DNA from 2 places in the Thalassotalea sp. PLHSN55 genome. Region 1 is predicted to be linked to the other one. Evidence: predicted binding sites of a transcription regulator. Region 1 holds the regulator's gene; the other holds the start of a gene.
The links. The regulator sigma-54, encoded in region 1, starts transcription at its own class of promoters, with help from an activator protein. The targets are predictions, from matches to a motif close to GTTGGCACGNNNNTNGNNT.

Region 2: glnA (glutamate--ammonia ligase) is a predicted target of sigma-54. The motif match lies at 3,532-3,550, and genes of this name have one in related genera.

The regions. Positions count from the first base shown of each region.
Region 1 covers NZ_JBPDIH010000006.1:138,877-144,631, forward strand. The annotation lists gene ACRRSQ_RS13150 (KpsF/GutQ family sugar-phosphate isomerase) at 1-453, shown strand, start outside; gene kdsC (3-deoxy-manno-octulosonate-8-phosphatase KdsC) at 457-1,002, shown strand; gene lptC (LPS export ABC transporter periplasmic protein LptC) at 999-1,565, shown strand; gene lptA (lipopolysaccharide transport periplasmic protein LptA) at 1,609-2,049, shown strand; gene lptB (LPS export ABC transporter ATP-binding protein) at 2,052-2,780, shown strand; gene ACRRSQ_RS13175 (RNA polymerase factor sigma-54) at 2,869-4,377, shown strand; gene hpf (ribosome hibernation promoting factor) at 4,404-4,691, shown strand; gene ptsN (PTS IIA-like nitrogen regulatory protein PtsN) at 4,714-5,163, shown strand; gene rapZ (RNase adapter RapZ) at 5,168-5,755, shown strand, end outside.
Region 2 covers NZ_JBPDIH010000002.1:647,538-653,292, reverse strand. The annotation lists gene glnG (nitrogen regulation protein NR(I)) at 1-222, opposite strand, end outside; gene glnL (nitrogen regulation protein NR(II)) at 219-1,310, opposite strand; gene ACRRSQ_RS05915 (DUF4124 domain-containing protein) at 1,389-1,922, opposite strand; gene glnA (glutamate--ammonia ligase) at 2,058-3,464, opposite strand; gene typA (translational GTPase TypA) at 3,813-5,633, shown strand.

The DNA of each region.
Region 1 (5,755 bases):
AATGCCCGCGGCTTTACCGCAGACGACTTCGCACTTTCTCACCCAGGCGGTAGTTTAGGCAAACGTTTATTATTGCGCTTATCTGATGTTATGCACACCGGCGATCGTTTACCTGTAGTAAATGATCAGGCAAAAATTAAAGATGCCCTCGTTGAAATGTCGCTAAAAGGTTTAGGGATGACCGCAGTTGTTAATGCCAAAGGTATTTTAGTTGGGCTATTTACCGATGGAGATTTACGCAGAATTTTAGATGCTGAAATAGATATTCATCATGATGCCATTTCCTCAGTGATGACCGTAAAACCCACCACGTCATCAGCCGATGTGTTAGCCGCAGAAGCATTAAAAATAATGGAAGATAAAAAAATTAATGGCTTAATTATTGTTGACGCGCATAATAAGCCTATGGGCGCGATGAATATGCACGATCTACTTAAATCAGGAGTGCTATAAGCAGTGGAAACTCTTTACGGCGACGTTTGCGAGCAAGTATTTGCTCAAGCGAAAACAATTAAACTGTTAATTTGTGATATTGACGGCGTATTTTCCGATGGTCGTATATATTTAGGTAACGACGGTGAAGAATTAAAAGCATTTCATACCAAAGATGGTTATGGCATGAAAGCACTTGTTGCCAGCGGCGTTGATACCGCAGTGATCACTGGGCGAACATCAAACATAGTGGCAACGAGAATGCGCGCGCTGAATGTCTCAGACATTATTCAAGGTGAAGAAAATAAGCTGCCTACTTTGAAGAAACTTATCGCCGAGAAGAATTTAAGCCCTGAACAAGTTGCTTACATCGGTGATGACATGCCAGATCATGCCTGCATGCAATTTGTTGGTTTAGGCATTGCTGTTAACGATGCGCATCCGCAAGTCTTGAAAGACGCCAATTTAGTCACCTTTACTCGTGGCGGTTTTGGCGCAGTACGTGAAGTGTGCGACTTACTGATGACAGCGCAAGGCACATTATCCTTGGCCAGTGGCGCAAGTATATGAACAAACTTAATAGCTTAGCGTTTTCAATTTTTCTAATCGCTGTAAGCACGTATGCTGTGCTTGAGTGGATGGAAAATAAGGATAAAACCGCTGAAGTTATCTCTACCGACTTAGTTCCTGAATTTATCGCTGAGAATTTACAAAGCGACATTTTTAATGAAGATGGTCAACTAAGTTACGTGATTGACGCTCAGCGCATGGAGCACTTTTCTGATCTTTCACTCACTAATTTTGAACTTCCTCGGTATACCTTATATCCAAAGAATAATAGCTTACCGTGGAAAATGAGTGCTAACGAAGCCACTTTGTACGACAATAACCGTGTAATTCTAAAAAATAGAGTACGATTATATGCCACAGATAAAAATAGCTTGATCCAAGAAATAAACGGCAAATATTTAGAATTAGACTTAAATACGAATATTATTAGCTCAGAGCAAACCATTTTAATAAAGGGAAAAGGATTTACCATGTATGGTTCCGGGCTAATAGTTGACTTAAACACAACACAAATGACATTAACTGAACATGTTCAAACTATCTATAAAAAAACCACTAGCTAATTTAATATTAGCAGCGACCATACTAGGTATTTCCCCCCTAGCAATGGCAGAAAAAGCTGATTTTGAGCAAGAAATCACGATCAAATCTATCCGCCAGTCGGGTGATTTGAAAAATAAAATTATCAGTTACCTCGATGATGTCATTATCACGCAAGGTTCACTCGTGATCCGCGCAGATATGGTGCAAGTGCTTAAAAAAGCCGGTACCAATGACGATATTTACATTGCCAAAGGCAAACCTGCAACATTTGAGCAGCGCCTAGAAGATGGCACGCCTATCAAGTTACAAGCAGATGAAATTACCTATCAGGCTAACGAACACACCATTATTATTTCAGGTAACGCGCGACTGAGCCAAGAAGGCAGTGAAGTCTCAGGTAGCAAAATCATCTACAATACGTTAACAGAAAGACTCGAAGCAGAAAGTTATAGTAACGATACAGTCACAACGGTGTTAAAACCAAAAACCAAGGCCAAAGAATAACTATGTCAGCAACGTTATCTGCATCAGGGTTAGCAAAAGCTTACAAAGGCCGTAAGGTTGTTAAAAATGTCAGCTTAAAAGTAAGCTCAGGACAAATCGTTGGCTTACTCGGCCCAAACGGTGCCGGTAAGACCACCTCTTTTTACATGATTGTTGGTTTAGTGCCAAACGACAGTGGCAGCATTACTTTAGATGATGAAAACTTAACTTTACTGCCTATGCACGAACGTGCACGCAAAGGCATTGGCTACTTACCACAAGAAGCATCAATTTTTCGCAAATTATCGGTTTACGATAATATTATGGCGATACTGCAAACGCGAAAAGATCTTTCCGCGGTTGAAAAAGAAGAAAAACTTGAGCACTTATTAGAAGAATTCAACATTTGTCATATCAAAGACAATACCGGTATGAGCTTATCTGGCGGTGAACGACGTCGTGTTGAAATTGCACGAGCACTAGCGGCAGATCCTAAATTTATCTTGCTAGATGAACCGTTTGCAGGTGTCGACCCGATTTCAGTCGGCGATATTAAGAAAATTATTTTACAATTAAAACATCGAGGGATCGGCATTTTAATTACCGATCACAATGTACGAGAAACACTCGATGTATGTGAACACGCGTATATAGTTAGTCATGGTGAATTAATAGCTGAGGGTGACGCCGATCAAATTCTCGCTAATCAACATGTACGAGATGTATACCTTGGTGAGCAATTCACGCTATAGTTATATCCATAGGACAGATTATTTGAACACATGGTAGTTAACTTAGCTCATGATAAAAAATAAAATCAACAGGAAAATGATTACGTAGATGCGCCCTACACTACAACTAAAAATTGGACAACAACTAACCATGACCCCGCAATTGCAACAAGCGATCAAGCTGTTGCAATTGTCGACTTTGGATTTACAACAAGAAATTCAAGAAGCCTTAGAAAGCAATCCACTATTAGAAGTTGACGAAAGTGCTCCCACCACAAAAGACGAGAGCAGTAACGACTTAGAAGAGGCGTTTTCAGCAAATGCCACTGAAGCTGCTCCAGCTGCAACCGATGGTAGTGAAGATTCTGCGCCAACCATAGATGAAATTAGCACCACAGAAGCTATGGATAAAAGCGATATTCCTGAAGAACTCAATATCGATACGACATGGGATGAAAGCTATAGTGCCGGCACCTCAAACACAGGGGTAAGCAGCGCACCTTCTGAAGACTATACTTACCAAGGTGAAACCACCGACTCAATTCAAGATCACCTGCGCTGGCAAATGGAACTAACCCCATTTAGCGATACCGATCTCACCATAGCAACCGCGATTATTGATGCAATTGACGATGCTGGCTACTTAACTGTTACTAGTGAAGATATTTTAGAAAGTGTTGGCATCGAAGACGTTGAGTTAGACGAAGTTGAAGCGGTCATAAAGCGCATCAATATGTTTGACCCTATCGGCGTTGGTGCGCGTTCAATTGCCGAATGTTTATTAATTCAATTAAACCAGTTCGACGATGACACGCCGTGGCTTAAAGAAAGCAAAATAGTCGTTAGTGAACATATTGAATTGCTTGGTAGCCGTGACTATCGTCAACTTATGCGCAAAACGCGCTTAAAAGAAGATCAGTTACGTGAAGTTATTCGCCTAATTCAAACCTTAGATCCGCGCCCTGGCGACAGTGTTATCAAAGAAGATGACCAATACGTTATACCCGATGTATCAGTGGAAAAGAAAAATGGTCGCTGGGTGGTTGAATTAAACCCAGATACTGCGCCAAAGCTTTCGATTAATCAACAATATGCTGCGATGACACGCACTATGAAGTCATCAAACGACAGCCAATTTATTCGCTCAAACTTGCAAGAAGCCAAGTGGTTTATTAAAAGTTTAGAAAGTCGAAACGATACCTTATTAAAAGTGTCAAACTGTATTGTTCAGCGCCAACAAGGCTTTTTTGAACATGGCCCAGAAGCCATGCGCCCTATGGTTTTAAATGACATCGCTGAAGCGGTAGATATGCACGAGTCAACCATTTCTCGTGTTACCACACAAAAGTATATGCATACGCCAAGAGGAATTTTTGAGCTTAAATTCTTCTTTTCAAGTCATGTTAGTACCGAGAACGGGGGAGAATGTTCATCAACAGCTATCCGCGCATTAATCAAAAAACTTATTTCTGCGGAGATCCCATCGAAACCATTAAGCGACAGCAAAATGGCGGAAATATTAGCAGAACAAGGTATTAATGTCGCAAGGCGTACTATAGCCAAATATCGCGAGTCATTGTCTATACCGCCTTCAAACCAACGAAAAAGCTTACTTTAGTAACTAATTTATGAGGATTTAAGTCTATGCAAATCAATCTTACTGGACACCATGTAGAAATTACAGACTCTTTACGCGACTACGTAAACGAAAAATTTGCTAAATTAGAGCGTCATTTTGATCACATCAATAACGTATACGTTGTACTAACCGTCGAAAAATTAAATCAAAAAGCTGAGTCAACGGTGCATTTAAATGGCAGTGAAGTTCACGCATCAGCTGTAAACAGTGATATGTACGCCTCAATCGACGCACTAGTTGATAAATTAGATCGTCAAATCCTTAAATATAAAGGCAAAATTAGCCAGCACTAATTAACCCCAGCCATAAAAAATTATGAAGTTCCAAGACATTTTAACCCTAAACTGCACTCACTGTGCAGTTTCAGGGTCAAGTAAAAAACGTATTTTAGAACAAATATGCCTTACCGCGGCAGAACAGCTCGACGATATTTCGCAACAAGAATTATTAGAAAGTTTGATGGTACGCGAAAGAATGGGCAGCACAGGTATTGGCGGCGGCATTGCCATTCCACATGGCCGACTCCCCACTAGTTCAAAAATAGTGTGCGTGGTAGTCACCTCTGCGGAAGCCATTGCTTTTGACGCTGTCGACAACCGTCCAGTGGATATTTTTATTGCCTTATTTGTGCCTGAAGCAAGCTGCAAAGAACATTTAAATACGCTGCAAAGCATAGCAAAACTCTTTAGTGACAAACAAATTTGCAAAGGCGTTCGAAGCTGCACCACCGACCAGGAATTGTTTGAATTTATTCAACAACAATAAATAAATGAAGTTAATCATAGTAAGTGGCCGTTCAGGGTCAGGAAAGTCTGTTGCCTTAAGGGTTTTGGAAGATTTAGGCTATTATTGCGTTGATAATATCCCCGTTAACCTGCTACCCGCCCTAACCCATACCGTGATTAACGACTATGAAAATGTTGCGGTTAGCTTAGATGTGCGTAATTTGCCCGAGTTACCCAGCGATGTCTCAGAGATTATCGATTACCTGCCAAACGCGGTTGAGCTTAACATTGTTTATTTAGACGCTGATGACGGTGATTTAATTCGCCGCTTTAGCGAAACTCGTCGCTTGCATCCGTTAATCAGACAAAACATCGCCCTCGATCAAGCGATTGCGTTAGAGAAAAAGTTATTAGAGCCAGTTTCAAGCCGCGCAGATTTATATATCAATACCAGCCAGTTAACGCCGCATCAATTAGCTGACTTGGTCAGAGAACGTATATTAGGTAAAAAAACCGGTTCTATGGTGGTAGTGTTTGAATCTTTTGGTTTCAAACATGGTGTGCCTGCCGATGCCGACTATGTATTTGATGCGCGCTTTTTACCAAACCCGTTTTGGGATAAGTCATTAAAA
Region 2 (5,755 bases), on a different contig from region 1:
AGGGAAATCTTCGCTAATATTTTTGAGTAAAGTCATACCATCGATGTTAGGCATGCGAATATCTGAAATAATAACTTCGGGTTGATTATGATTTAATGCCGTAAGTAAATCATCGGCATTATCAAATGACGCGGCACTGATATTGGCACCAGACATTGCTTTTTCAAGCACCCAGCGAATAGAACTATCGTCATCGACAATCCAAACTTGTTCAGTGATCATTTTAAACTCTCTTCCGGTAAAGGTAATAATATGGTGAATTCTGTGCGACCAGGGCGACTTTTACATGATAGCTTGCCTTGGTGCTGGTGAATTAGGGTCTGTGAAATTGATAACCCGAGTCCTGTGCCATTATTTCGCCCTGATATCATTGGGTAAAATAGTGTGTCTTGAATATTCACAGGTATGCCTGGGCCATTATCTAAAATTGATATTTCTATACATAACCGCACGCGTTTGCCATTGATGGTTTTATTACTGGCAATGCGCGTTTTAAGGGTAATACTGCCCTCGCCGTTGTCAGGTAGTACTAATACAGCGTTATTGACAATATTAAGAACGGCTTGTTGCAGCTTGTCTTCATCGAAACAAATTTCTGGAATTGAAGGGTCGTAATCTCTACGGATAGTAATTTGTTTAGGATTATTGAAGCTGGTTAGTTTATGAACTTTTTCTAATACAAGATGAATATTTTGATTGATCATGTTGGGTAATTGATTAGGCCCTAGTAACTTATCAACCAAGTTAGTTAAGCGATCAGACTGCTCAATGATCATTTTGGTGTACTCTTGTTGCTCTTGAGAAAGCTCTTTATTTAATAATTGCGCTGCACCTCTTAAGCCACCAAGTGGATTTTTTATTTCATGAGCAAGACCGCGTATTAAATCACGTGCTGCTTCCCATTGCTGCTGTTGATTTGCTTCTTGGCTAATTTGTTTTTGATGATCAATTTGTCTCAATTCAATAAGAATATGAGCCACACCATTAAACTCTGCAGCAGATACATTAACTTCAACAGAAATGCTGCTGCCGTCAAGTAACATAAAAGAAACGTCGCTGTCTGAAAACTCTTGTCCCGTAGCAAGCAATTGCCTAAAACGTTGACCGGTAATGGAACAATTTAGCAATACATCATCGATTAATAGTCCATGTAAATTGTGCAAACTCTTCACGAGTAAAGCTTCTGCAGCCGGATTAATATATTGAACAATTAAATTTTCATCTAATGCGATTACAGCTGTTGTCATTTGATGTGGCAATTGCTGCTGGTATGCTAATTTTAATTGTTGTATTTCACGGCGATCGTGCAAGATATTTCCTTAACGCACTATTATTGTGCGTAGACACCTACTGTAATCTATTTAGATTAGCTGTGCATGCTTAAAATGCTACCTAGCTTGTCTCACAGACGAAGCACGGTGCATATAAAAAGTAACTTCTTGAGAGGATGCAATAACCTTGCCTTTACTATTGGTTAATTGCATTTTAATTTTATGTTCGCCGCGATCGATATTTCTAAGGGCAAACATAGAGTGTGTTTGTGGTTTTCCGTAAGGAGCATCGTCTAAAAGTAACTGTATTTTTAGGCCACGTTTAAAGACAGGTTTAATTCTGCCTGTTACATGTACCGAGCCGGTATTGTCACGTATCGTACTATGGTCTTCAGGTTGGGTTATTTCAACTTGGTATTTTTCTTCGATTTCCTTAGGAGTAATATCAAGTATTGACGTATCAACATTAGATTTAACGACATTACCTGGTTTTACCGATACCTCTTCAGATTCTTCTGCGCCGGGTTTGGGGCTGTCAGAGAAAACTAAAACTCCTTGTTCGTTACGCCATACGTATATCTTAGCCGTGGTAGCTAATGAAGGAAGTGATATCGACAGTATTAATGCCGTTACAATTATACGTATGCTCATGACTTAATTACTTATATCCTGTTCCCTTAGGTATAACACTAATCTAACTAAATTACTTTCTTTAGGCTACAAAAAAAAGCTCACCTAAGTGAGCTTTTTAAAATTATAGCTTAATTAACAAAGAGTAATTGCAAATTAAACGCTGTAGTACATATCAAATTCTACTGGGTGAGTAGTAGAGTTTAATAATTCAACTTCGTCACGCTTAAGGCCAATGTATGCATCAATCATGTCTGCATCCATTACACCACCAGCCATCAAGAATTCTTTATCTGCTTCTAATGCATTTAAAGCTTCTTCTAAAGAAGATGCAACTTGTGGAATTGCTAATGCTTCTTCAGCTGGAAGGTCGTATAAATCTTTATCCATAGCATCGCCAGGGTGGATTTTGTTTTTGATACCGTCAAGGCCAGCCATTAACATTGCAGAGAATGCTAAGTATGGGTTAGCTGAAGGATCTGGGAAACGTACTTCGATACGAGTTGCTTTTGGCGTAGGTACAATTGGAATACGAATCGACGCTGAACGGTTACGTGCAGAGTAAGCAAGCATTACTGGTGCTTCAAAACCAGGAACAAGACGTTTGTATGAGTTAGTAGAAGCGTTAGTGAAAGCGTTTAGTGCTTTAGCATGCTTGATGATACCACCGATGTAGTATAAAGCTGTTTCTGACAATCCGCCGTACTTATCACCAGAGAATAAGTTAACACCGTCTTTTGCTAAAGATTGGTGAACGTGCATCCCAGTACCGTTGTCACCAACTAATGGCTTAGGCATGAAAGTCGCTGTTTTACCGTATGCGTGAGCAACGTTATGAACAACATACTTGTAGATTTGAACTTCATCAGCTTTCTTAACCATAGTATTGAAGCGACAAGCGATTTCGTTTTGACCCGCAGTAGCAACTTCATGGTGATGTGCTTCAACAACTAAGCCCATTTCTTCCATTACTAAACACATTGCTGAACGTAAATCTTGTGATGAATCAACTGGTGCAACTGGGAAGTAACCGCCTTTAACACCTGGACGGTGACCGTGGTTGCCGTCTTCGTAGTCAGTACCTGAGTTCCATGCAGCTTCTTTGTCATCAATTTTGTAGAAAGAACCACTCATGTCAGTGTGGAATTTCACGTCGTCAAATACGAAAAACTCTGGCTCTGGACCAATTAATACTGTGTCAGCAATACCTGTTGAACGTAAGTATTCTTCAGCGCGGTGAGCAACTGAGCGAGGGTCACGGCTGTAACCTTGCATAGTAGCAGGTTCAACGATGTCACAACGGATGTTTAATGTAACCGCTTCTGTGAACGGGTCTAATACAGCAGTTTCAGCATCAGGCATTAATACCATGTCTGATTCGTTAATACCTTTCCAACCAGCGATAGATGAACCATCGAACATTTTACCATCTTCGAAGAAATCTTCGTCGACTTGGTGATGAGGAAGAGATACGTGTTGTTCTTTACCTTTTGAATCAGTGAAACGAAGGTCAACAAATTTTACGTCGTTTTCCTTGATAAGGTCTAATACTGCTTTTGACATTGAAAGTCTCCAGTGTAGTTCATTAATTAAAGTTATAAAATGCGTTGCATTCTGCTTGCGAAAATATGAGCTAAAATCGTGCCAATTATAAAACCCTTATTTAATAAGGCTTTTATTTAATACGCACTCAATATCTGCACCAATATGGTGAATCGTGCGCACTATGTCGGTGCGATGAAAATTTATAGTGAAATACACAATAGCATATGAGTAAGGGGATGAGATAAAAATTTAATAATAAATTGGCCGATTTAGATCAAACTAACAAGATAAAACAGGAACTATTTTCTTTGTCGCTAATACTACTGTATAATTCGCGCCCAATTATAGCCTAATGAGCAAAGCCCAGTGTTAGAGAAATTACGTAATGTAGCGATTATCGCCCACGTTGACCATGGTAAAACGACCTTGGTTGATAAGTTATTAGACCAATCAGGTACTCTTGATGCCCGTAACGGTCTTGAAGAACGAGTCATGGACTCTAATGATATCGAGAAAGAGCGTGGTATCACTATCCTAGCTAAGAATACGGCTATTAATTGGAATGATTACCGTGTAAATATCGTTGATACTCCTGGTCACGCCGATTTCGGTGGTGAAGTAGAGCGTGTTATGTCAATGGTAGACTCAGTACTATTAATTGTTGATGCGCAAGAAGGCCCAATGCCACAAACGCGTTTCGTAACCAAAAAAGCATTTGCTCAAGGTTTGAAGCCAATTGTAGTAATTAACAAAATCGACAAGCCAGGCGCACGTCCTGAGTGGGTAATGGATCAAGTATTTGATTTGTTCGACAACTTAGGTGCAACTGATGACCAGTTAGACTTTCAAGTCGTTTACGCTTCAGCAATTAACGGCTGGGCTTCAATGGAAGAAGGCGTTGAAGGTTCAGACATGACACCATTGTTTGAAACTATCGTTGACCAAGTACCACCACCAAATGCTGATGCTGAAGGTGCATTCCAAATGCAAATTTCTCAGCTTGATTACAGCTCTTATTTAGGTGTTATTGGTGTTGGCCGTATTACCCGTGGTAGCGTTAAACCAAACCAGCAAGTAACTGTTGAAGGTGCTAACGGTAAACTTCATAACGGTAAAGTAGGTAAAGTATTTGGTTACTTAGGTTTAGAGCGTCACGAAACTGAAATTGCTCATGCTGGTGATATTATTGCGATCACCGGTTTAGGTGAGTTGAAAATTTCTGACACGATTTGTTGTCCAAATGAAGTTGACGCTCTACCACCATTATCTGTTGATGAACCTACTATCAACATGACTTTCCAAGTGAATACTTCACCGTTCTCAGGTCAAGAAGGTAAATTTGTTACTTCACGTAATATTAAAGACCGTTTGGAAAAAGAATTAGTTCACAACGTAGCTTTACGTGTTGAGCAGCTAGACGATCCAGACAAGTTCAAAGTATCTGGTCGTGGTGAGCTTCACTTAGGTATTTTAATCGAAAATATGCGTCGTGAAGGTTACGAGCTAGCGGTATCTCGTCCTGAAGTAATCATGCGCGAAGTTGATGGCCAATTAGAAGAACCTTATGAAACAGTGACTATTGATGTTGAAGAAGAGCATCAAGGCACGATTATGGAAAAAATGGGTGTTCGTAAAGCAGAACTTACTGACATGGCACCAGATGGTAAAGGCCGTATTCGTATGGACTTTATTATGCCAAGCCGTGGTTTAATTGGTTTCCAAACTGAATTTATGACGGTTACATCAGGTTCTGGTTTAATCTACCATACCTTCTTACAGTATGGTCCTCATAAAGGTGGTGAAATCGGTCAACGCTTAAACGGTGTAATGATCGCTAACGCAACAGGTAAAGCACTAACTAACGCAATCTTTAACTTACAATCTCGTGGTCGTATGTTAATTGGTCATGGTGTTGATATTTATGAAGGTCAAGTTATTGGTATTCATAGCCGTGATAACGACTTAACAGTTAACGCACTTAAAGGTAAGCAGTTAACTAACGTTCGTTCATCGGGTACCGATGAAGCGCAAACACTGACGCCACCAATTATTATGTCGCTTGAACAAGCATTAGAATTTATTGATAACGATGAGCTAGTCGAAGTAACGCCTGAGAGCATTCGTATTCGTAAGAAATTCTTAAAAGAAAGTGACCGTAAGCGCGAAGGTCGTGCTACCAAAGCATAATTTCGCTAAGAACTCGCTAAAAAACCGCTAACTTCGTTAGCGGTTTTTTTGTTTATAAACTGGATGTTTTTTAATACCTTGCTAGAATGCGAAAATGTGCTTGTGCATTTATTGAACATGAT